Regions from separate parts of the Atlantibacter sp. MEI4A-1023 genome, predicted to be linked through region 3. Evidence: predicted binding sites of a transcription regulator. Region 3 holds the regulator's gene; each other region holds the start of a gene.
What was found. The regulator CRP, encoded in region 3, controls carbon source genes, mostly activating them, when cyclic AMP is high. The targets are predictions, from matches to a motif close to ATGTGANNNNNNTCACAT.
Positions count from the first base shown of each region.

Region 1: a site for CRP is predicted at 2,010-2,027, ahead of ACVV26_RS11670 (sugar transporter). Genes of this name have one in related genera too.
Region 2: a site for CRP is predicted at 2,507-2,524, ahead of ACVV26_RS14705 (CidA/LrgA family protein). Genes of this name have one in related genera too.
Region 4: a site for CRP is predicted at 2,411-2,428, ahead of ACVV26_RS00540 (PTS mannitol transporter subunit IICBA). Genes of this name have one in related genera too.

Region 1 covers NZ_CM149568.1:2,423,517-2,428,619, reverse strand. Annotated here, with positions in the region: gene ACVV26_RS11675 (MarC family NAAT transporter) at 1-646, shown strand, start outside; gene ACVV26_RS11670 (sugar transporter) at 727-1,932, opposite strand; gene tdcB (bifunctional threonine ammonia-lyase/L-serine ammonia-lyase TdcB) at 2,460-3,452, shown strand; gene tdcC (threonine/serine transporter TdcC) at 3,477-4,811, shown strand; gene tdcD (propionate kinase) at 4,865-5,103, shown strand, end outside.
Region 2 covers NZ_CM149568.1:3,068,064-3,073,166, reverse strand. Annotated here, with positions in the region: gene sanA (outer membrane permeability protein SanA) at 1-234, opposite strand, end outside; gene cdd (cytidine deaminase) at 353-1,237, opposite strand; gene ACVV26_RS14710 (CidB/LrgB family autolysis modulator) at 1,369-2,064, opposite strand; gene ACVV26_RS14705 (CidA/LrgA family protein) at 2,061-2,459, opposite strand; gene dusC (tRNA dihydrouridine(16) synthase DusC) at 2,923-3,891, shown strand; gene yohP (small membrane protein YohP) at 3,888-3,971, opposite strand; gene ACVV26_RS14690 (SDR family oxidoreductase) at 4,146-4,913, shown strand; gene ACVV26_RS14685 (DedA family protein) at 4,904-5,103, opposite strand, start outside.
Region 3 covers NZ_CM149568.1:387,972-393,074, forward strand. Annotated here, with positions in the region: gene argD (bifunctional acetylornithine/succinyldiaminopimelate transaminase) at 1-386, shown strand, start outside; gene ACVV26_RS01810 (YccS/YhfK family putative transporter) at 376-2,472, opposite strand; gene crp (cAMP-activated global transcriptional regulator CRP) at 2,520-3,152, opposite strand; gene ACVV26_RS01820 (OsmC family protein) at 3,456-3,860, shown strand; gene ACVV26_RS01825 (phosphoribulokinase) at 3,887-4,753, opposite strand; gene ACVV26_RS01830 (YheU family protein) at 4,863-5,081, opposite strand; gene ACVV26_RS01835 (hydrolase) at 5,078-5,103, opposite strand, start outside.
Region 4 covers NZ_CM149568.1:104,176-109,278, forward strand. Annotated here, with positions in the region: gene mtlD (mannitol-1-phosphate 5-dehydrogenase) at 1-128, opposite strand, end outside; gene ACVV26_RS00540 (PTS mannitol transporter subunit IICBA) at 234-2,153, opposite strand; gene ACVV26_RS00545 (DUF3302 domain-containing protein) at 2,808-3,143, shown strand; gene ACVV26_RS00550 (HlyD family secretion protein) at 3,146-4,282, shown strand; gene ACVV26_RS00555 (glutathione S-transferase) at 4,381-4,989, shown strand; gene selA (L-seryl-tRNA(Sec) selenium transferase) at 5,059-5,103, shown strand, end outside.

The DNA of each region.
Region 1 (5,103 bases), 2.0 Mb from region 3:
GCTTGGACTGGTGGTGCTGTTACCGCTGGCAAACCCGCTCACCACCGTGGCGCTGTTTTTGGGATTATCCGGCCATATGAGCAGCGCCGAGCGCAACCGCACGGCGCTGATGACGTCGATTAACGTGGTGGTCATCATGCTGGTGGCGTGGTACGCCGGTCAGCTGGTGATGGATACCTTCGGCATTTCGATACCCGGTCTGCGTATTGCTGGCGGCCTGATTGTGGCGTTTATCGGTTTTCGGATGCTGTTCCCGCCGGCTAAAGGCCATGAGGCTCCGGAGGTGCAGAGCAAAGCCGAAGAGATCCATCAGGAGCCGGACACCAATATCGCCTTTGTGCCGCTGGCGATGCCGAGCACTGCCGGGCCCGGCACTATTGCAATGATCATCAGTTCCGCCTCCACGCTGCGCCATTCCGATGCGTTTCCGGCCTGGATTGTCGCCGTTGCGCCGCCGCTGCTGTTTATCATTATCGGCATTATTCTCTGGGGCAGTTTGCGGAGCTCCGGCGCGGTAATGCGCGTGGTCGGCAAAGGCGGGATAGAGGCGATTTCACGCCTGATGGGCTTTCTGCTGGTCTGTATGGGTGTGCAGTTCATTATCAACGGCGTGCTTGAGATTGTGACCAGCTATCACGGAGGGTAAGCAACTGCCGGAGAATATCCGCGCCCGCCTGGCCTGGAACCCGGGGTTCACCTGGCTGGCGGGCGTGATGAAACGCGCGCTTAGTTCGGGTTAACCTGGCGGGGCGGTTCTTCCAGCGACACCGGCCAGCGGCGGAAAATAATCACAGCCCAACCCAGCGCCGCCAGCGCGGGGATCGCGCCGATATAGCCCACCGAGGCCATTGAAAAATTCATGCTCACCAGGTTGCCGACCAGCGCGCCCGCGCCGATGCCAATATTAAAAATGCCGGAAAACAGCGACATCGCCACATCGGTGGCGTCCGGGGCCAGTGCCAGCACTTTCACCTGCATCCCCAGTGCGATCAGCATAATCGCCACCCCCCAGAAGGCGCACAGCGCGGTCAGCGACCATGTGTTACGACTGGCGGGCAACAGCAGAAGCAGGCAGCACACCAGCAGGGCTATCGCCATACCGATCAGCAGCGAGGCGTGCTGGTTGCCCAGTTTGCCGAAAATCACGCTACCGATAATGCCGGTAAAGCCCAGCACCAGCAGCATATATGTCGCGAAGTTTTCGCTCAGCCCCGCCACGGTCTGCACAAACGGCTCGATATAGCTGTAGGCGGTAAAGTGCGCGGTCACGACCACTACCGTCAGAATATAAATACTGATTAACGCCGGACGGCGGAACAATACTGGCAGGCTTTTTAATGAACCGGAGTGCTCGCTCGGCAGTTTCGGCAGCAGGCGCGCCAGACACACCAGGGTAATTAATGCGCCCATCCCGATGGCGAAGAAGGTGGTACGCCAGCCGAAGTACTGCCCGACCACGCGGCCAATCGGGATACCCAGCACGGATGCCAGCGCGGTGCCGGTGGCGATCAGGCTTAGCGCCTGGGCGCGTTTGCCCGCCGGGGCCAGGCGGATTGCCAGCGAGGCGGTAATCGACCAGAAAATCGCATGAGCGAACGCAATGCCGACGCGGCTGATAACCAGTACTTCAAAATTCCAGGCCAGAAACGACACAATATGGCTGGCGATAAACACCACAAACAGCGCAATCAACAGCTTGCGACGCTCAATCTGGCTGGTAAGCAGCATAAAGGGCAGGGACATCAACCCCACCACCCAGGCGTAAATCGTCAGCATGATGCCCGCCTGGGCGCTTTGCATACCAAAGCTGCTGGCGATGTCCGACAGTAAACCCACCGGCACAAACTCGGTGGTGTTAAAGATGAATGCGGCGACAGCAAGCGTAACCACCCGCAGCCACGCGGTTTTGCGTGAGACTGTGTTGTTTGTCATAGAGAAGTATCGCGATGGTTAAGAAATGGTGGGAGTAAGGCGATCATAAAACCATCACTCCGGTGAATTCAATCTTTTTGTGACGCAAATCTCATTTTTAACTGCAAGGAAAGACGTGTAAAAATCGGCAAAACTTGCTTGCAGAAAAAACGTTGGCTGAAAAACATTCAGACTGCTTATGATCATGAATCAACCCATAAGTAAATAATATGTTAATAATTGGTAAGCTGTGTAATTTATAGTTTATTTAAAAGCGCTGCATTTAATTCACGAATTAACTTTTGATTTAAATTTAAACATATTGCTCCTAAAGAGGTATTACTATTTTTATTTAATTCGCATTAGTTAAATTAATCCGAAATTATTAAAATGTCGACCCCGTAGCATTTTCTTAATTAATTACTCTCCGAAAACATTGACCGGGGGCGTTTTGACGTGTGTGTCACATTAATGGTGGTGGATGTACCTTAGGATCGCCGCGTCTTGAAAATAAAACTCTGTATCAGACGGCTACGAAAGGATTTACCATGATAACCTACGATAATCTTCCACTGACCATCCATGACATAATGGAAGCCCGCACCCGTCTTAATGGGCGCATCTATAAAACCGGTCAACCGCGTTCCAATTATTTAAGCGAACGTTGCAAGGGAGAAATATTTCTTAAATTTGAAAACATGCAACGCACCGGGTCATTTAAAATTCGTGGAGCCTTTAATAAATTAAGTTCGTTAACTGAAGATGAAAAGCGTCAGGGTGTTGTCGCATGCTCAGCAGGCAACCATGCTCAGGGTGTTTCTCTTTCTTGCGCCATGCTGGGAATTAACGGAAAGGTGGTCATGCCTTCCTGCGCGCCGAAATCAAAAGTGGCCGCAACCACCGATTATTCTGCGGAAGTGATTCTGCACGGAAATAGCTTTAACGAAACTATCGCTAAAGCCAGCGAAATTATGGAAATGGAAGGACGTTTATTTATCCCGCCATTTGATGACGAAAAAGTCATCGCCGGCCAGGGCACCATTGGCCTTGAAATTCTTGAAGATTTATACGATGTGGATAACGTTATTGTGCCAATCGGCGGCGGCGGACTGATTGCCGGCGTGGCGCTGGCAATTAAATCCATCAACCCGCGCATTAATATTATCGGCGTACAGTCAGAAAACGTTCACGGAATGGCGTCTTCTTATTATGCCGGCCACATTACCAATCACCGTAATGCCGGAACGTTAGCCGACGGCTGTGATGTCGCGCGTCCGGGCATTTTAACGTACGAAATCGTTAAAGATCTGGTCACGGATATTGTACTGGTCACCGAAGAAGAGATTCGTTCCAGTATGGTTCACCTGATCCAGAGAAATAAAATTATCACTGAAGGGGCAGGGGCTTTAGCCAGCGCTGCATTATTAAGCGGCAAGCTTGATCATTATATCCAGGGTAAGAAAACCGTTAGCATTATTTCCGGTGGCAATATTGACCTGTCGCGCGTATCGCAAATTACCGGTCTTGAAACCACTCACTAATAATTTTTGTACAGGATACTTCAAATGAGTTTGGATAATACTGTTGTAACCGGTCAGAAAGCGTCGGGCTTCGCCTGGCGTAAATCTGACACCACGTGGACACTCGGTCTGTTTGGTACGGCAATCGGCGCTGGGGTATTATTTTTCCCGATTCGCGCCGGTTTCGGTGGCTTAATTCCAATTTTATTAATGTTAGTGCTGGCTTACCCGATCGCTTTTTATTGCCACCGCGCGCTGGCTCGCTTGTGCCTGTCCGGCAGTAATCCATCGGGCAACATCACCGAAACCGTCGAAGAGCACTTCGGTAAAACCGGCGGCGTGGTGATTACCTTCTTGTACTTCTTCGCGATTTGTCCGCTGCTGTGGATTTATGGCGTAACCATCACCAACACCTTTATGACTTTCTGGGTTAACCAGCTTGGCATGGAACCGTTGAACCGCGGCTTTGTAGCGCTGTTCCTGCTGCTGCTGATGGCATTCGTTATCTGGTTTGGTAAAGACCTGATGGTGAAAGTCATGAGCTTCCTGGTATTCCCGTTCATCGCCAGCCTGGTGCTGATTTCCCTGTCGCTGATCCCTTACTGGAACGGTGCGGTGATCGAGCAGGCCAGCGTCGCGGATATCTCCCTGCTGGGCCATGACGGTATTCTGGTCACCGTATGGTTGGGGATATCCATCATGGTGTTCTCCTTTAACTTCTCGCCGATTGTCTCTTCTTTCGTGGTGTCTAAACGCGAAGAGTACGAAGGCGAATTCGGTAAAGAGTACACCGAGAAGAAATGCTCCCAGATTATCTCCCGCGCCAGCATGTTGATGGTTGCCGTGGTGATGTTCTTTGCCTTTAGCTGCCTGTTCACGCTGTCTCCGGCCAACATGGCGGAAGCCAAAGCGCAGAACATTCCGGTGCTGTCTTACCTGGCTAACCACTTTGCCTCTATGAGCGGAACCAAATCGACGTTCGCAACCGTTCTGGAATATGCCGCGTCCCTGATTGCGCTGGTCGCGATTTTCAAATCCTTCTTCGGCCACTATCTGGGCACCCTGGAAGGTCTCAACGGCCTGATCCTGAAGTTTGGTTACAAAGGCGACAAAAACAAAATCTCTGAAAGCAAGCTGAACACCATCAGCATGGTCTTCATCATGGGCTCCACCTGGGTTGTGGCTTACGCGAACCCGAACATCCTGGACCTGATTGAAGCCATGGGTGCGCCGATTATCGCTTCTCTGCTGTGTCTGCTGCCGATGTACGCGATTGGTAAAACCCCGGCGATGGCGAAATACAAAGGTCGTGCGGATAACTTCTTCGTAACCGTGATTGGCCTGCTGACCATCCTGAACATCGCTTACAAACTGTTCTAATCCCCACTCTATTAACCTCAAAGCCCACCCGAAAGGGTGGGCGGAGCAGTGTAATGAACGTAGATTCTGTAGTTCTTGTTATTAATTGTGGCTCCTCGTCGATCAAATTTTCCGTTTTAGACGTTGAGCATTGCGACGTGGTTCTTTCCGGCATTGCCGATAGCATTGGTTCTGACAATGCCCTCCTGGTGGTGGATAAAACCACTGAAATTAAACTTGCTGACAGCACCTACGACGCCGCGCTGGCGGCCATCGCCGGGGAGCTGGATAAGCGCCAGTTAATGGATGCGGT
Region 2 (5,103 bases), 2.0 Mb from region 3:
GTTATAGGCGTTGATTGCACCCTGGATGCGGTAGCGGTAGTACTGGTTAATGACGCCGGTGCGGTAATACTTGGCGGTGCCCAGCACCACGCCCACCTGGCGGTAGGGCAGGTCCTGCAATTCGTCGTAGACGTAAGGGGAGGTTTTCCAGCTTATCCAGCGATCGAGAAGCAGCGCCGCTAACAGCAGTAAGCCGATAAACACAACCAGGCTGTACAACAGGCGCTTCAACATTCAGGTGGCTCGGAACAGGAAAATTGCCATCAAGGCTACTTTACCCGCCAGGCGAGCGCAACCGCTCACCGTGCGGGTGGATTAAAATTAAGCATTCCGCACGGTGTGGCGTTACGCGTCAGGCCAGCAGCACCCGATCGACATTGTGGCAGCCCAGACCGTTAAGAGTTGAAACCGTCGGTGCCCACTGGCTGATATTGCCATTCGGCAGTTCAGCAAGAATGGCGCGCTGGATATCCGCAAAGCCATAACCCTTGAGGATCACCAGGTTCAGCGCGGCCTGTAACGGCGGCAGGGAAGGATTGAATGCCGCGTTTTCAGCGTAGCTGCCGGTGAGGATAGTGCCGTCGCGCAATTCCATCGCCAGGCCACAGGGCGACTGGGTGTAGGGCGCGTGGCTGCGGTTGGCCGCTTTAATCGCCTGTTGGCTCAACGCATCGCCTTCTACCGCAAAGCCGTGGTCTTCCGCGTCGAAAATGGTGGTTTTGATATCCAGATCGCGCGGGCCGAAAGCGTCTGGCAGATAGTCTTTCAGCCTGGCGGCGGCGCGACCAGGTAAATGGATATGCAAATCGAGGCCGCTGTTCAGTTCATTCATAAATTGGCGGCAGTGTCCGCATGGGGTGTAGTTAACGGTAATCGCCCGCAGACCGGTTTCGCCGCTCATCCAGGCGTGAGTAATGGCGCTTTGTTCGGCGTGGATAGTCTGTTGCAGCGCGATGCCCGGGTATTCCATGTTCGCGCCAAACCATAAATTTCCGCTAACGCCGCGTGCAATAGCCCCAACGTTAAAATGGGAGATAGGGGTTTCGGCGTACGCTGCCGCGAGCGGCAGTAAAGCGAACGCCAGTTCGTCTTCGTTGAGCCCGCACTGACGTTGGATCTGCTGAGACTGTTCGGCAGTCAGCATCGCCGGAAAATGTTCGTCATCCAGCAGGGAAGCAAGCGCGGTTTGCAGAGGCTGAGAAAGCCCGGCAAAGGCAGTATGAAATCGTGAATGCATGGCAACGCCTCTTTATATCGGTTACTGGATCCGTAGTTTACGGAGCCAGAGAGGCTTGATATGTGACATATATCTCGTTATTTATGCAACGAAAATTCTTTCATACAAATTTGCGCGACATCTCGCAAATTTTACGACCAGAACGCCAGGATCACCGGGAATAAAAACGGGGCAATGAGTGAAGTGATAATCCCGCAAATCACCAGCGCCAACGAACTAAACGCGCCTTCCTGATAGTCCAGCTCCGCGCAGCGGGCGGTGCCCAGGGCGTGCGAGGCGGTGCCCATCGCCAGGCCGCGCGCCGATTTGGTGCGAATGCGCATGATATTCAGCAGGCTGTGGCCAAAGACCGCGCCCAAAATCCCGACGAAAATCACGCACACCGCGCTGATAGCTGGAATGCCACCGAGGCTGCCGCCCACCGCCATCGCAATCGGCGTGGTGACGGATTTCGGCAACACTGATGCGGCGATTTCCGGGGATGCGCCCATCAGCAGCGCCACGGAGGTGCCGGTTAACATCGCTACCATACTGCCGATAAAGCAGATGGTGATGATCGATTTCCAGCGCGCGCGGATCTGGTGAAGTTGCTCATACAGTGGAAACGCCAGCGCCACCACGGCGGGTTGCAGCAGGTCATTGAGGATTTTGCTGCCCTGGAAATAGTGATCGTAAGGCGTATGGGTGAACACCAACAGCGGGATAATTACTACCATCGATACCAGTAACGGGTTCAGCAACGGAGTTTTTAATTTTGCCGCCAGCTTACGGGCCGCGAAAAATACCACCAGGGTTAACGGCAGCGACCACCAGATATGCTCAATCATTGTTTAGGCTCCTGCTGGCCGATGACTTTGCGCTGGCCGTGCACCAGATGTGAACTCCAGCTCACCACCAGAAACACCACCAGGGTACTGATAAAGCACGACACCACCACCGGGCCGAACTGCGCTTTCAGCACATCGACATACTGCATTACGCCAATCCCCACCGGCACAAACAGCAGCGCCATATAGCGAATCAGCACGTTGCAGCCGGGTTTGACCCATTTCGACGGGAGGATCTGGAGCGACAGCAGGATAAACATAATCAGCATCCCGATAATGCTGCCGGGAATGGTGATAGGCAGCAGCGCCGCCAGGGCGATACCCGCATACAAACAGGCATAAATCAGGATAAACGCACGGACAAAGTGCCAGATTGTGGTCAGCATAGTGCTCATATCAATAACCTTGTTGGAATGCATTCATCATACAATTAAAGAAAATTGTGTGCTACAGATCACATCATGATTTTATGGCATCAAAAGTATGCCTGGCGTGCACAGTTGCAAGCCTTGTCAGGTATTAACCCCGTCATTCTTCACGTTGCAGATGCGTTGGCTTGACTCGCTCACCCCAGTCACTTACTGATGTAAGCGCCTGGGGATTCGCTGCGTCGACGCGTGACTCAGCCTTCGGCTTCGCCCCTTCGGGGCCAGCGCAAGCGCTGTTCAAAGCCCTTCAGGCTTTGTCCTGCAACTTGAATTATTTAGGGGATAAAAGAGGGAGGTGCAGGTGCAGCATTTTTATATTTTTTGCCAGCATACCCGGCGGAGCGGGCGGGCTCAATGGCATCGCGTAAAATGCATTTCCCTTCTTGTCGCCAGGCGCTACCATAGCGCCTCTTTTTTACTGAGGTCGGCTATGCGTGTATTACTGGCGCCAATGGAAGGCGTACTGGATTCCCTGGTACGTGAACTGTTAACGGACGTGAACGATTACGATCTGTGCGTCACGGAATTCCTGCGCGTGGTGGATAACCTGCTGCCAGCAAAATCCTTCTATAAACTCTGCCCGGAACTGCATCACCAGAGCCGCACCCCGTCGGGCACGTTAGTGCGCATTCAACTTTTAGGCCAGCACCCGCAGTGGCTGGCGGAAAATGCCGCCCGCGCGGTGGAGCTGGGCTCCTGGGGCGTGGACCTCAACTGCGGCTGCCCCTCAAAGCTGGTTAACGGCAGCGGCGGCGGGGCGACATTGCTCAAAGATCCCGATCTGATTTATCGCGGCGCGAAGGCGATGCGTGAAGCGGTCCCGGCAAACTTACCGGTGACGGTGAAAGTACGCCTCGGCTGGGACAGCGACGCCCGCCAGTTCGACATCGCCGATGCGGTGCAGCAGGCGGGCGCTACCGAACTGGTTGTGCATGGCCGCACCAAAGAGGATGGTTATAAAGCCGAGCGCATCAACTGGGCGGCAATTGGCGAAATTCGCCAACGCCTGTCGATTCCGGTGATCGCCAATGGCGAAATCTGGGACTGGGAGAGCGGTCAGGCGTGTTTGCAGGCCACGGGTTGTGACGCGGTTATGGTCGGGCGCGGCGCGCTGAACGTGCCGAATTTAAGCCGGGTCGTAAAATACAACGAAGCGCCGATGGCCTGGCCGGAGGTGGTTGAATTACTGCAAAAATACACTCAGCTTGAGAAGCAGGGCGACACCGGCATGTACCATGTGGCGCGCATTAAGCAGTGGCTGGGTTATTTACGAAAAGCCTATCCGCAGGCGGCTGAACTATTTACCACTATCCGTACCTTAACGGATTCGCCGTCGATTGCCGCGGCGATTGACGGGTACGCCCGGCAGGCGTACCCCGTGGATAGCATCACGATTTAGAAAATCGCCTTAAACACACCCGTAACCACCAACAGCCCAATCAAAAAGATAATCAAAACCGCCCATAGAATAATTTTCATCTCTTTCCCTCTGTTTGTTAACCAGTACATCCGTAACTGAGTATAGGAAAGATTGAGAAAGTGGCGAGGCGGTTCCCGCTTCGCCGCCGAGAAACCGGGCTTTACCCTTGCTTACGCTGCTCTCCTGTTCCTTTTCTATACTTATCCTTTCTTCGCATCCAGAGAGGACGACCCATGACCCAACGAGTTGCAATAGTGACCGCTTCCGATTCCGGCATCGGCAAGAAATGTGCGGAATTACTGGCACAGCAAGGTTTCGACATCGGTATTACCTGGCATAGCGACGACAAGGGTGCCAAAGAGACCGCCGAACAGGTGCGATCGTTTGGCCGCAACGTGGAAATGGTCCAGCTTGATTTAAGCCATTTACCTGACGGCGCGAACGCCATTCAGGAACTGATCGACCGTTTCGGGCGCATTGACGTGCTGGTGAACAATGCGGGGGCGATGTCAAAAGCAGCATTCCTGGATATGCCGTTTGAAGACTGGCGCAACGTGTTTACCGTGGACGTGGATGGCGCGTTTTTGTGTTCGCAAATCGCCGCGCGTGCGATGGTGAAACAGGGGGAGGGCGGGCGCATCGTCAATATCACGTCGGTTCATGAGCATACGCCGTTGCCCGAAGCCAGCGCTTACACGGCTGCAAAACATGCCCTCGGCGGCCTGACGAAATCAATGGCGCTGGAACTGGTGAGCCACGGCATTCTGGTGAATTCCGTTGCGCCTGGCGCCATCGCCACGCCGATGAATGATATGGATGAAGAAGACGTGAAACCCGGCTCGCTGCCGACGGTGCCGCTGGCGCGTCCGGGACGCACGGAAGAGATCGCAAGCCTGGTGGCCTGGCTGTGTTCAGAGCAGGCGGCTTATGCCACCGGCCAGTCGTTTATCGTTGACGGTGGTTTTATGCTCGCCAACCCGCAGTTTAAACCTCAGGAGTGAGGCTTTTTACGCTGGCGGCGTTTAAAGCCGTAGCGCAGTAGCGCCACGCATCCCACGGCCAGCGCCAGCCAAATCCAGTGTTTCAGGTGCTGGTCGAGGGAGTGTAGCCACGGCGCAATCACTTCGCCCCCCACATACCCCAGGGTGGTAAACAGCGCCGCCCAGACCAGCGCGCCGATAATATTCAGCG
Region 3 (5,103 bases):
TGGGCTCCCACGGCTCTACCTACGGCGGCAACCCGTTAGCCTGTGCGGTAGCCGGCGCGGCGTTCGATATCATCAACACCCCGGATGTACTGGCTGGCGTGAACCAAAAACGTGCCCAGTTCGTGAAGCATTTTGAGCAGATCGACGCGCAGTACGACGTGTTCAGCGACATTCGCGGCATGGGGCTACTGATTGGCGCCGAGCTTAAACCGCAGTACAAAGGCCGTGCGCGTGAGTTTTTGCACGCGGCGGCAGAAGCGGGCGTGATGGTGCTGAACGCTGGCCCGGATGTGATGCGCTTCGCGCCATCGCTGGTGGTTGATAGTGCCGATATCGATGAAGGCATGACGCGCTTCGCGCAGGCCGTTGCGAAAGTCAGTCGTTAACCGCTTTCGGATTATTTAGCCGCCGGTTTAGCCAGATCCCATGATGCGGCCGCTGACGCCATGCTACAGACGAAATGGTGTGCATGGTATCGAGGTGGCCGAGTATCCGCTGGAGATGCTGTTCCAGCACGCTTAACGGTCCCTGGGACAGGGCTTCCGGCATATCCAGGATCACCGCGTCTTTGGTTTCCCCCGGCTCGTCATATTCCAGCCGCTGCTGGCAGCGCTGGAGCGCAATTTCGCAGGACTGCAAATAGCGCTGCGCCAGGTCCGGCGTCAGCATGGTGTGTTCTCGCGCCATGGTGGTCATGGCATTAATGTGCTCGACGATAAACTGGCTGTGGGTCACCCACAGCTTCATCTCTTCCAGATAGTGGCTATTGAATCCCGGTTCCTGCATTGCCTGGTTCAGCGAGTTGTATAACGCGTTATGCGCCTGGTTGACCAGCATTCGCTGCCAGGCCAGCGGCGTCGGCTGCGGGTCGTCGCTGAGGATCAAGCGTATCGCTTTCTGGTCCGCCTCCAGCGCATCGTGGGCGTTTTTACGCAGCAGGCCGCTTTGCCACTGGGGCCACAACCACACCATGCCGCCAAAGGCGATCAGGCAGCCAATCAAGGTATCAATCAGCCTCGGCAGAATATACTGCTCCCCGCTCAGGGAGAGCAGTTGCAGGCTATACACCGCCGTGACGGTAAAGCCGATCGTCGCCCAGCCGTAATTTTTGCGGATGATGAGATAGCTCACGATGGTGATGACCAGCATCGCCAGCAGGGTGTAACCATCGGCAACGTGATAGTGCAGGGTGATCCCGGCGATGATAAGCCCGGCCATGGTGCCGCCCGCTCGGTGGAGAATGCGCACCCGCGTGGCACCATAGCCGTTCTGGGTCACGAACATCACGGTCATTAAAATCCAGTAGGGTTTCGGTAGGTGCAGGGCGCTACCCACCAGGCTGGCAATACTCAGCATCACCGCAATACGGGCGGAGCTGCGCAGGGCGGTGGACTTCAACGACAGATAGCTTTTCAATGCGCGCAGCACGGGCAGGCGGCGCTGCTTATCTTCCATCAGATCGCGCGAATACAGTGGACGCTGGGATTTCAGCACTCTGGCGATACGGCTGAAATGGTATTCGCAGAACTGTCCCACCGGGTTATCGGGGTGCTGGCGGGCAATTTTTTCCAGCGCGCCAATCTGCTTATCCATTTCAAAGCGCTTCGGATAACGGTGATACAGGATATCGTCGGCGCGTTCCCGCAGGCGGGCCGCCACCGTCTGGGCATTCCAGCGGATCACCGCCTCGGCGTGGCTTTCGCGCACCAGCTTCTGCACCTCTTCGGGCTGATGCAGGCTGACGGAAATATGCTCCTGCAAATCCAGCGCGATCTGAAAAGTGCGCAGCAGGCGTTTATAGCCGTGATGCTTACCGGTCGACAGCATGTGTAGCTGCTGATAACACTGGGTAATCAGGTCGACGGTTTTTTGCTGGCGCGCCAGCAGCGGCGGCAGCGCGCTTTGCGGATCGGTATGCTGGGTCAGCAGGCTGTATTTGGCTTCACAATATTCCGCCAACTGACGGTACAGCAGGCTCAGGGTTTCGCGCAGCGGCTGTTCGCGCCACACCCAGAACCAGAACCAGTTAAATAACCCGTACCATAGCGTGCCCAGGGCATACAGCAGCAGCGGTTCCCACATCGGCATAGAGCCCGCCAGGCTGAGTGTGAATATCGCTGCAATAAGCGACGCCGGGAGCAGGCGAGCATGAAGCGGACTGATTTCCGCCGTGACGCCCAGGATCAGTGCCAGCCCGGAGAGCGCCAACGGCAGCGGCACGGAATTAAGCAGTAATAACTGCACCGCGAGGCTGCTAAGGGCAAACAGCGACCCGCCGATAACCAGGCGTTTAAAGAAGCGCTTGTGCGGGGTGTCCAGGCCAGCGATGTTGCAGCAGGCGGGAACGAGGGAAAAAAGGAGGCCTTGTTGCAGATGGCCCAGAACCAGACCCACCGCCACAGGCAAACACAACACCAAGGTTTGACGAAGTGCGTAGTTGATTTCGGGGTGGTAGATCAGGCGTCGCCACATGGGTGAGATCGGATGAAACGGCGTGTAGCCACGCCGTTTCGCAGGGTTTAGCGGGTACCGTAAACCACAATGGTCTTACCGTGGGCGGAGATCAGGTTTTGATCTTCAAGCATTTTCAAAATGCGGCCAACGGTTTCGCGGGAGCAGCCGACGATCTGGCCGATCTCCTGACGGGTAATTTTGATCTGCATACCATCCGGGTGGGTCATGGCATCCGGCTGTTTAGCCAGATTCAGCAGCGTTTGTGCAATGCGGCCAGTCACATCAAGGAAGGCGAGGTTGCCCACTTTCTCTGACGTCACTTGCAGACGGCGCGCCATCTGCGAAGAAAGACGCATCAGGATGTCAGGGTTAACCTGAATTAGCTGACGGAATTTTTTATAAGAGATTTCTGCCACTTCACACGCCGTTTTGGCGCGAACCCAGGCACTGCGTTCCTGACCTTCTTCGAACAATCCCAGTTCGCCGATGAAATCGCCCTGATTCAGATAAGAGAGGATCATTTCCTTGCCCTCTTCATCTTTAATCAGCACTGCCACGGAGCCTTTAACGATGTAATACAACGTTTCCGCCTTTTCACCCTGGTGAATCAGCGTGCTCTTCGATGGGTACTTATGAATATGGCAATGAGACAAGAACCATTCGAGAGTCGGGTCTGTTTGCGGTTTGCCAAGCACCATGCGCGGTTATCCTCTGTTTTAAGCTGACTCCAGAGAGCAACAATAATAACCCTCTGGGTTTTTGCAATCGTCTCTTCTCCTGGCCGGAGAAGGGGCCTTTAACGTCCTGTGGCCTGTAATAGGTGTGGTCGTATGCACACATGCATTACATCAATGTATCGCTGTAGCATCCGACTGTTTTAGCATAGCTTTACGTGAGTGTCTCCTATTGTCTCGTTTCAGCTTGACCTGGCTCTCATCCGTTGCGCGTTTTGTTACAGCCGCGTAATCTGTCAGTAATTTTGAAACACTGGAGTAACCAAAATGCAGGCAAGAGTGAAGTGGGTAGAAGGGTTAACTTTTCTCGGTGAGTCCGCTTCCGGACACCAGGTTTTAATGGACGGCAACTCCGGTGACAAAGCGCCCAGCCCGATGGAAATGGTATTAATGGCGGCGGGCGGTTGCAGCGCCATTGATGTGGTGTCGATCCTTCAGAAAGGACGTCATGACATCACCGACTGCGAGGTGAAATTGACCTCCGAGCGCCGTGAAGAAGCGCCGCGCTACTTTACCCACATCAACCTGCATTTCATCGTGACCGGTAAAGCGTTAAAAGACGCGGCGGTTTCCCGTGCGGTGGATCTGTCGGCAGAGAAATATTGTTCAGTTGCCTTGATGCTGGAAAAAGCGGTGAACGTCACCCATTCCTACGAAGTGATTGAAGGATAAGTGCTTAATAAGGCGGCGTTGCCGCCTTAAATTTTTCGCCCTTCCATGATTCTTTTTACCAGCGGCAGCATGATCAGCTCCATCGCCAACCCCATTTTCCCGCCTGGCACCACTAATGTATTGATGTGGGAAATGAATGAGCCCTGCAACATGGCCAGCAGCCAGGGGAAATCTATCCCTTCCAGGTTCCTGAAGTGAATCACCACCAGGCTCTCATCCAGCGAGGGAATTGCCTTCGCGGCAAACGGGTTTGATGTGTCAACGGTGGGGACACGCTGGAAGTTAATATGGGTACGCGAGAACTGCGGCGTGATGAAGTTGATGTAGTCTTCCATCGAACGCACGACCGAATCCATCACCGCTTCCCGGGAGTGCCCGCGTTCGCCGGTGTCACGGATGAGCTTCTGGATCCATTCCAGGTTGACGATCGGCACCACGCCCACCAGCAAATCCACATGGCGCGCGACATCATGATGGGGCGTCACCACGCCGCCATGCAACCCTTCGTAAAACAGCACGTCCGTGGGTTCGGGCAACGGTTGCCAGGGGGTAAAAGTACCCGGTACCTGGTTCCAGGGTACGGCTTCGTCATAGGTATGCAGATATTTACGCGATTGCCCGGTACCGGTTTGCCCGTACTGATTAAAAGTCTGTTCCAGCAGGCCAAAGTCGTTGGCCTCCGGCCCGAAATAGCTGATGTGCCTGCCCACGTCGCGCGCTTTGCGGATCGCCATATCCATTTCAGGGCGGGTATAGCGATGAAAGCTGTCCCCTTCCACTTCGGCGGCATGCAGGTTGAGCTGGGCGAAAATCTTACGAAAAGCGAGGCTGGTGGTGGTGGTCCCGGCCCCGCTGGAGCCGGTAACGGCGATGATCGGATGTTGGGCAGACATAGCGGAACAACTCCTTAGGGTAGCGACGTGCAAATAAGACCCGTGCAAGGCGAATGAGTTCTGGCGGTCTGATCAGCCGCCAGTGGTTTTTATTGTTCAGCGAGCGGTCTTACCCCCGAAACTGATCGCGCGGCATGATGTTGACCGTTTCATGCAGTTCCGACCACACCAGAACCGCGTCGCCGCGTTCCAGCTGGTGCTTTACCTGAGAGACTTTATCGCTGAGCGAGCGTTCATGTTCACCATAATCGGTGCCTTCCCGCAAGACAAAAGCTTCAATGAGGTTTTCAAGCGTTTCCGGGTCGAGGGATTGCCAGGGAATAATCATGGTTTATCCAGATAAAGTGTGA
Region 4 (5,103 bases), 280 kb from region 3:
CGCGCGTTCAACGCATCCAGCACGGTCTGGTTTACATCGGCGAAAGTGAGGCTGATACCCGCGTCCGCGAGCAGTTTGCCGATGAAGCCACGTCCAATATTACCTGCGCCAAAATGTAATGCTTTCATTGTCTGAACCTTCCTAAATATGAATCACCCGAGAGGGTTGGGGTGAAGAGCCGAACGTCGTGCCCCTCACCCAAACCCTCTCCCGTGAAGGGAGAGGGAAAGGAGTTACGCTTTCTTACCGCTTAACAGGTCAAGAACTTCCTGAACGCTGGTGGTGTTCGCCAGGCGCTCAATCACGGTTTCATCATCCAGCGCATTGGTCAGGCTGGTGATGACCTGGATATGCTCGTTGTTGCGGGCCGCAATACCGATAACCAGACGGGCAATATCGTCCGCTTCTTCGCCGAAACGCACGCCTTGCGGGTACTGGCAGAAGACAACGCCGGTTTTCAGTACGCGGTCTTTCGCTTCCACAGTGCCGTGCGGAACCGCGATGGACTCACCCAGATAGGTCGGGGTCAGTTTTTCACGCTCCAGCATCGCATCCACGTATTCCGGCTGTACGTAGCCGCCTTTTACCAGTTGCTCGCCAGCAAAAATAATGGCTTCTTCTTTGCTGCTCGCGGTGCGGCCCAGGAAGATGTTTTCCGCGCCCAGCTTAAACAGGTGGGTGTCGTTGGCGTCGAAGCTGTCCTGCAGGCTGGTGCGCACTTTTGCTTCGTTGTCAGTGTGACGCTGCGCGGCAACCAGACGTTCGGTCAGGCTGGTGTACAGGCCGCTGTCCAGGAAGTTGGTCAGCGAAATGTGCTGGGCCTGCGGTGCCTGGCGCATAGCACGCTCGGTCAGATCGCGGTGGGTAATGACCACATCCACATCAGACGGCAGGCTGTTGATGGCGCTGTTGGTCACGGAGATGTTGGTCAAACCCGCATCCTGAACTTTCTTACGCAGTACGCCTGCACCCATGGCGCTGGATCCCATACCGGCATCACAGGCCACGATAATTTTACGCACGTGGCTCAGGTCGTTGGTCACTTCGCCCGCAGACAGCGGAGTCGCCGCGCCTTTGGACTGCGCTTTCATATCCTGCATGCGGCGGGTTGCGGCTTCGATATCGTCTTCTTCTTTCACTTTGCTGGTTTTCAGCAGGATAGCGGCGATCACGAAGGAGACACCCATTGCAGCGAAGATAGACACCAGGTTAGCGAAGTAGGCACCTTTCGGCGTCATGGCCAGCACCGCCAGGATAGAACCCGGAGAAGCCGGAGAAACCAGACCACCACCCAGAACGCTCAGGCAGAACACGCCAGTCATACCGCCGAGGATAACGGCGATCAGCAGACGCGGGTTCATCAGCACATACGGGAAGTAAATTTCGTGGATACCCCCCAGGAAGTGGATGATTGCCGCACCGCCCGCAGACTGCTTGGCGCTGCCACGACCGAAGAACATGTACGCCAGCAGGATACCCATACCCGGGCCTGGGTTAGCTTCAATCAGGAAGAAAATAGACTTGCCGAGTTCATGAGACTGCTGAATACCCAGCGGCGAGAAGATACCGTGGTTAATCGCGTTGTTCAGGAACAGAATTTTGGCCGGTTCAACGAAGATGGACGCCAGCGGCAACATATCATGGACAACCATGAAGTTAACGCCTGCTGCCAGCACTTTAGACAGCGCTTCAACCAGCGGGCCAATGCCGAGGAATGCCAGAATCGCCAGGATCATACCGATGATGCCAGCGGAGAAGTTGTTTACCAGCATTTCAAAACCGGATTTGATCTTACCGTCTACCCAGCTATCGAAATGTTTAATCGCCCAGCCACCCAGAGGGCCAGCAATCATTGCGCCGAGGAACATCGGCATATCCGCGCCCACGATCACGCCCATGGTGGTGATGGCACCGACCACGCCGCCACGGTCACCGCCGATCAAACGGCCACCGGTATAACCAATCAACAGCGGCAGCAGGTAGGTGATCATCGGACCGACCAGTTTCGCCAACGTTTCGTTCGGCAACCATCCGGTGGGAATAAACAGCGCCGTGATAATACCCCAAGCGATAAATGCGCCGATGTTTGGCATTACCATGTTACTTAGAAAACGACCAAAGCTTTGCACTCTGATCTTGATATCGGATGACATAAAACACCCCTTCTTATGTTTACGCGCAGGCTTGCGGCCCGAGGTTTATTGTGAACGTGGCGGCAGAGGTAGCCGGCTCAATGTTCTGGTGATGCGAAATCTGGCACTGAATCGTTCAACTGTCCAGTTGATGGGAAATAATGTGATTTATATCTCCTTTTAAAGGGGGTAGGCCAGGTATATGAGGTGATCAAGATCACAAATACCATGTGTAAAAAAAGAACAAAGGTAAAGAAAGCGCAGTTTTACGGGGTTAAATGTGACAAAGATCACATTATTTCGTGGTTGGTTTGTTATTCATTTGTGATGGTGATCACAATAAATATTGACTCGGATTTAACCGAATGTGATCAACAGCAAACCTGACTATGACGTGGTGCCAGACTGTAACTTTGCGACATTCCGCACACGGCGATCATCCTTCGGTATGATGTGCTACTCCCGTTGCTAAATTATTCTATTATTGAATTAACAAGCGGTACGGGTTTGCAATGGCTACTTAATAACAAGAGATCATGACAGCCCGATAACAGCGCTATCGGCTCACTGAAAGCTGAGCGTTATCCATCACTAAGGACATTTCTACGATTTTGCCGAAAGCGACGGCGGATGAGCGCAGTGGCGACAAGGCGGGTTTCCCCAATGGAGGCCACAATGTTTCTTAATTATTTTGCACTTGGCGTGTTAGTGGTCGTGTTTCTGGTGATTTTTTACGGGATCATCATTATTCATGACATCCCCTATGAAATTGCTAAAAAACGTAATCACCCGCATGCCGATGCTATTCATGTCGCTGGCTGGGTCAGTCTTTTTACCCTTCATGTTATTTGGCCCTTCTTATGGATATGGGCCACGCTATATCGCCCAGAACGCGGGTGGGGAATGCAAGATACCCAAAGAATTGATGCGTTAAATCAGCGTATTATCGTGCTTGAAAACGAGCTGGCGCGTCAGAAGAACCCTCCAGAAATCAATAAAACGAGTGAATAATTATGGACCTGCTAATTATCCTCACCTATGTGGCGCTGGCGTGGCTGATATTTAAAATTTTCAAAATACCGGTAAATAAATGGACCATTCCTACGGCGGCGCTGGGGGGCGTATTTTTGGTCGGCGCGTTAATTTTATTAATGAATTACAACCACCCTTATACCTTTACTGCGCAAAAGGCGGTGATCTCTATACCGATTGTTCCGCAGGTTACAGGCGTGGTGATCGAAGTGACGCAAAAACAAAACCAGCTGATTAATAAGGGCGAGATGCTGTTTAAGCTCGACCCGACGCGCTATGCCGCGCGGCTGAAAAAATTGCAGGCCGATTTAGTCACGGCGGAAAACGCCACCAAAGTACTGGAATCGCAATTGCAGGAAGCCGTGGCGATTACCGATCAAGCCACTGCCGAACGCGATAGATTTTTCAAAGATTATCAGCGTTATTTGAGGGGCAGCCAGGCGAAGGTCAACCCATTTTCCGAACGGGATATTGATACTGCCCGCCAGCAATATCTGGCCCAGGAAGCGGTGTTGAAAGCGTCGCTGGCCGATCAGCAGCAGATCAAAAGCCAAATCAACAGCCGGCTGTTTGGCGATCAGTCAGAGGTGGCCAGTTTGCGTGCCCAGGTGGCGGAAGCGACTTACAACCTGTCGCAAACCGTAGTGCGCGCCCCGGAAAATGGCTACGTCACCCAGGTGCTGGTGCGCCCAGGCACCTATGCGGCGGCCCTGCCGCTGCGCCCGGTGATGGTGTTTATTCCCGAGCAAAAACGCCAGGTTATCGCCGCGTTCCGTCAGAACTCGCTGCTGCGTCTGCAACCCGGCGATGACGCGGAGGTGGTATTTAACGCGCTGCCAGGCCAGGTATTCCACGGCAAACTGGCGGGCATCAGCCCGATTGTGCCTACCGGCGCATATCAGTCGCAGGGCACGCTGCAAACGCTCAATATTACCCCCGGCGGCGACGGGGTGATAGCGACGATTATTCTCGATCCCAGTGAAGATATTGATGCGCTACCGGACGGCATTTACGCCCAGGTTGCCGTCTACTCGCAGCATTTCACCCACGTCTCCGTGATGCGCAAAGTGCTGCTGCGCATGACCAGCTGGATGCACTATCTCTATCTCGATCACTAATCAGGGAAACGGGACGGCAAGTTGCATTGCCGTCCTGCCATTTCGCCTGAAGTGCGCCATACTTATCGCTTTATTGGCGTTTATCCAGGGAGTCAGTCATGAAGCTTGTCGGTAGCTACACCAGCCCGTTTGTACGCAAGATTTCAATTATCATGCTTGAGAAAGGGATTACGTTTGAATTCGTCAACGATGCCCCGTATGAAGCGCAGAATAAAATCGTCCAGTACAACCCGCTGGGCAAAGTCCCGGCGCTGGTGACCGACGACGGCGAGGTGTGGTTTAACTCCCCCATTATTGTGGAATATCTGGAGCTGTTGGGGATCGCCCCGGCGCTGCTGCCGCGTGATCCCATGGCCTCGCTGAAAGTACGCCAGATTGAAGCCCTGGCCGACGGCATTATGGATGCGGGACTGGTCTCGGTACGTGAACAGGCTCGCCCGGCTGCGCAACAGTCCGAGACCGAGCTGCTGCGCCAGCGCGAAAAAATCAGCCGCAGCCTGGATATGCTGGAAAAATACGTGGCGGACGGCACGCTTAACGCGGATGAACTCAACGTCGCCACTATCGCTGTGGCCTGTGCCATTGGTTATCTCAATTTCCGCCGCGTGTCGCCGGGCTGGTGCGTTGATCGCCCAAAACTGGTGAAACTGGTGGAAACCTTGTTCCAGCGCGAGAGCTTTGCCCGCACTGAACCGCCAACGGCATGATCTCCTGCTATGACAGGGGGTATCGCCCCCTGTACACTGATGGGTATTTTCCATAACCCATTCAGCGCCATGACCACAGAAAACCGTTCGCTCTATAGCCAGATCCCCTCAACG